DNA from 2 places in the Stenotrophomonas sp. STEN013 genome. Region 1 is predicted to be linked to the other one. Evidence: riboswitches for the same ligand, from Rfam matches in the RefSeq annotation. Region 1 holds a riboswitch; the other holds the start of a gene.
The links. A riboswitch is a leader RNA that binds a small molecule or an ion and turns the genes downstream of it on or off. The one in region 1 is predicted to bind cobalamin.
Positions count from the first base shown of each region.

Region 1 (2,391 bases):
GTCAGCCCCAGTCCCACCGCCACGAACAGCAACGTGCCGGCCCAGCCATCGGCGGCATAACGGCCCAGCTCGATGGTGGTCATCGCCGAGAAACCGTTCTTGATCTGGTCGATGGCCAGGAAGATGAAGGCGATGCCGACCAGCAGCTGCCCGGCCGCCATGCCGCGCGGACCGGTGTAGCGGGCCAGCACGCCGAACACCAGCAGCGGCAGTGCCAACGGCGACAGGCTCAGGTTCTGTCCGGCCAGCGCCAGCAGCCAGATGCCGCTGGTGGCACCGAGATTGGCGCCCAGCAGCACCGCGATCGCGCCGCCGAGCTGGATCAGCCCGGTGCCGAGGAAGGCGATGGTCAGCAGCGACACCAGCGTGCTCGATTGCAGCAGCAAGGTGGCGCCGCCGCCGAACAGCAGGCCCTTGAACGGGGTGGCGGTGCTGCGCGCGAGCAGGCGCTCCATGCCGCCGCCGGCCAGCGCCTTGAGCCCCTGTTCCAGACACTGCATGCCGAACAGGAACAGTGCCAGCCCCGCGCACAGCTGCAGCCAGCCGCCGCTGTAGTGGAACGAGGCGCCCAGCAGCAACACCAGCACCGCCACAGCGATCCATCTGAACGTCTGTTTCAAGGCCACGGCCCGCAGGAAGGGCCGGGGATTGAACCAGCTTTGAGAAAAATATGCTGCCGTCCGGCGATGCCCCGCAACCGTGGCGGGACAAGCTTGCGGCCGGGTTGTGCACAGGGTTGTTCACAATATCTAGTGTTGCGGCTGTCACTTTTGCCCAGTATCTTGTGCGCGTCGGTTCCGCCGGGCAGCAACCCGGTGGACTAAGAGGGAAGCTGGTGACGCCTGTCCGGGCCATTCCAGCACTGCCCCGCAGCGGTAATTGGGAACGACCCCGCCACACAGCACTGAGGCCGTCCGGCCTTGGGAAGCGGCGGAGAAGGAGGAGGCCTGCGCCTCCGCGCCCATGAGTCCGAAGACCTGCCGACAGCCGCGCGAAGCACACCGCGCGGTGCCGGCCGCGCGAATCTCCGGGGGGAGATGGTCGGTGCATCACGAGCCGTGACGTGGACCTGGCCGGTCCGCGCGTCGCGGTCCGTGCGACACCGCGTCCCCATGCTCTGGAACCGCCGGCCCCGCACCTGTCGAGGGACGGGAGCTGCGTGCATCACGCATGGAGAAACGCCGTGACCATTTCCGAAACGCCCGCCGCCGTCGCCCCCGCCACGGCGGACGAATTCCTGCTGACCCCGCCGCCGACCGCCACCGCGATGAGCGTGACCAAGCGCAACGGTGTGGTCGAGCCGGTGGACCTGAACAAGATCGTGCGCGCGATCCAGCGCTGCTGCGAGGGCCTGCACGCGGTCGATCCGATGCGTGTGGCCACCCGCACCATCTCCGGCCTGTACAACGGCGCCACCACCCAGGAGCTGGACGAGCTGTCGATCCGCACCGCCGCACTGCTGATCGGCGAGGAGCCCGAGTACGGCCGCCTGGCCGCGCGCCTGCTGGCCAGCTTCATCGCCAAGGAAGTCTCCGGGCAGGAGATCCACGCGTTCTCGCAGTCCATCGCCCGCGGCCACGAGGTCGGCCTGATCAACGAACGGCTGCTGGGCTTCGTGCAGATCAACGCGCGCAAGCTCAACGATGCGGTCAACCCCGAGTACGACCTGAACTTCGACTACTTCGGCCTGCGCACGCTGTATGACCGCTACCTGCTGCGCCATCCGCACACGCGCAAGGTGATCGAGACCCCGCAGCAGTTCTTCCTGCGCATCGCCAGCGCGTTGAGCGAAGACGTACCCGAGGCGCTGGCGCTGTACCAGCGCATGGGCAGCCTGGATTACCTGCCGTCCAGCCCGACCCTGTTCAATTCCGGCACCGTGCACGAGCAGCTGTCCTCGTGCTTCCTGCTGGATTCGCCGCGCGATTCGCTCGAGTCGATCTACGCCAGATACGGCGATATCGCGCAGCTGTCCAAGTTCAGTGGCGGCATCGGCGTGAGCTACTCGCGGGTGCGCTCGCGCGGCTCGCTGATCCGCTCCACCAACGGCCATTCCAACGGCATCGTGCCGTGGCTGAAGACGCTCGATTCCTCTGTGGCGGCGGTCAACCAGGGCGGCAAGCGCAAGGGCGCGGCCTGCGTCTATCTGGAAACCTGGCACGCCGACATCGAGGATTTCCTCGAGCTGCGCGACAACGCCGGTGACGAGTCGCGCCGCACCCACAACCTCAACCTGGCCAACTGGGTGCCGGACCTGTTCATGGCCCGCGTGGAAGCCGACCAGGAATGGTCGCTGTTCGATCCGAGCGTGGTACCGGAGCTGACCGACCTGTACGGCGAGGCGTTCGAGCGCGCCTATCTGCAGGCCGAAACGCAGGGCAAGGCGGCCAA
Region 1 covers NZ_JBRREO010000004.1:22,739-25,129, reverse strand. The annotation lists gene ACVOMH_RS09910 (Na/Pi cotransporter family protein) at 1-626, opposite strand, end outside; cobalamin riboswitch at 776-999, shown strand; gene ACVOMH_RS09905 (ribonucleoside-diphosphate reductase subunit alpha) at 1,268-2,391, shown strand, end outside.

Region 2 (2,391 bases), on a different contig from region 1:
GGCGGCGATCATCGCCGCGCTCATCGCCGCGATCTCCAGCCCGCCGACGCGGCGCAGCGCTTCCCAGCCCGGTGATGCCGCGGCGTTGATCGCCTCGCCATGCAGGGCCAGCGCGCGGGCGATGATGTTCTTCTTCTGCACCATGCGCACCGCGTCCAGCCCGGTGCCGATGCCGACCAGCTCCTCCAGCGGCAACGGCCCCAGCACCGCGGCCAGAGCACTGGCGGAGGTGGTATTGCCGATGCCCATTTCCCCCAGCACCAGCAGGTCCGCGCCGCCGGCGCAGACAGGGTCCACCGCGCGCCGACCGGCGTCGAAAGTGGCGCGCAATTCGGCTTCCGACATCGCCTCGGCGGTGCTGAAATCCGCGGTGCCGTGACGGGCCTTGTCGGTGACGACTCCGGCGATCGGGGCGGTCGCGCGGCTGCCCACATCCCACACATGCAGCGGCAGGCCCAGCTCACGCGCCAGCACCGCGACAGCCGCGCCCCCGGCAGCGAAGTTGTGCAGCATCTGCACCGTGACTTCGGCCGGATAGGCCGAGACCCCGCGCGCGGCAACCCCGTGGTCGCCGGCGAACACGATCACCGGCACCTGCGCGGCCTGCGGCCGGTCAGCGGCCTGCAGCGCGGCCAGTTCGATGGCCAGCGTCTCCAGCCGGCCCAGTGCGCCCTCGGGCTTGGTCAGCTGCCGCTGGCGGGCGATGGCACGTTGGCGGTGTTCCTGCGAAGGCTGCCCACAGGCCTGCCCGAACCACGTTTCTGTCACGACTGTTCCGATACTGCGATGCAATCGCGCATTTTAACCGCCCGGGCGCAGTTGCCGGCCTTTTGCGCAAGCCTGGCGGTGATCGCATAGAATGCGCGCACTTTCGGGTGACCGGCCGGCCTTGCCGGACGGTTGAAACGGGAAGCCGGTGCCGCGCCCTGCTGGAATTCCAGCCGTCCGCCATTCCGGCACTGCCCCCGCAACGGTAAGCAGGACAAGACCAGGCAACACCGCCACTGTGCATGGCACGGGAAGGCGCCTGGTCGGAAGCAGCCTCGGCTGCCTCGCCTGCGAGTCCGGAGACCGGCCCGGAAGCCGACTGGTTGCGATGCGGAGGGCATGGCGGCGGCTGTAGCGCCGTGTGCGCGACCTCCGTCTTCTTCCCTCTTCTGGCAGCCTTCCCCATCCGCCTGCGCGGGAGCGCGCAGGTCCAGGAGCTTCCATGAAACTGTCTTACCACACCCTTTCCCTCGCCCTTGCCTTGGCCTTGCCGGGCGTTGCCGCCGCGCAGAACGCACCGACCGAGCCGGCTCCGACCCGACTCGATGACATCACCGTCACCGCCACCCGTACCCCGGTCTCGATCGAGAACAGCGTGGTGCCGGTGCAGGTGATCGACCGCGTGCAGATCGACCGCAGCCAGGCCAGCTCGCTGCTGGAACTGCTGCGCGGCCGCGCCGGCCTGGATTTCGCCAACCAGGGCGGCGCCGGCAAGATCACCTCGCTGTTCCTGCGTGGCAGCAACTCCAACCAGGTGCTGGTGCTGGTGGACGGTGTGCGCATCGGTTCGGCCACCAACGGCATGCCGACCCTGCAGGACCTGCCGGTCGACCAGATCGAGCGCGTGGAGATCGTGCGCGGCCCGCGTTCGAGCCTGTACGGCTCCGAAGCCATTGGCGGCGTGATCCAGATCTTCACCCGCGCCGCCGGCCAGGGCCTGCAGCAGAATCTGGCGCTCACCGCCGGCAGCCACAACCTGCGCCAGGCCAGTGCCGGCTTCAGCAACCGCGGCGAACGCGGCTGGATCTCCGCCCAGGGCGGCTACCAGAGCACCGACGGCATCAACGCCTGCCGCGGCACCGCCGCCGGCTGGGGCGCGGGCTGCTATGCCGATGAGCCGGACCGTGACGGCTACCGCAACACCTCGATCAACGTGCGCGGCGGTTATGCGCTGAGCGAGGCATTGAGCCTGGAAGGCCACATGCTGAACTCGGACAGCTTCAACGAGTACGACGGCAGCATCTTCGGCGGCAACGAAGCCGACAACCGCCAGCAGGTCTACGGGGGCAAGCTGGCATGGGCGCCCTCGGACAGCTTCCGTCTGAGCGCGCAGCTCGGCCGCAGCAACGACCAGGCCGACAGCTACTTCGCGGCCGGCGGCGCGCGCACCCTGGCCAGCGTGTTCAACACCCGTCGCGACACCGCCGCCGTGCAAGGCGACATCAAGTTCGGCGAAGGCCAGCAGATCAGCGCCGGTGCCGATTGGCAGCAGGACCAGATTGAAAGCACCACCGCGTTCGATGTGGACAACCGCGACAACACCGGCGTGTTCGTCGAATACCAGGGCGGCTTTGGCGCGCACTCGCTGCAGGCCAGCGTGCGCAACGACGACAACGAGCAGTT
Region 2 covers NZ_JBRREO010000008.1:11,968-14,358, reverse strand. The annotation lists gene cobT (nicotinate-nucleotide--dimethylbenzimidazole phosphoribosyltransferase) at 1-768, opposite strand, end outside; cobalamin riboswitch at 857-1,094, shown strand; gene btuB (TonB-dependent vitamin B12 receptor) at 1,211-2,391, shown strand, end outside.
Region 2: another riboswitch for cobalamin. It lies ahead of btuB (TonB-dependent vitamin B12 receptor); the one in region 1 lies ahead of ACVOMH_RS09905 (ribonucleoside-diphosphate reductase subunit alpha).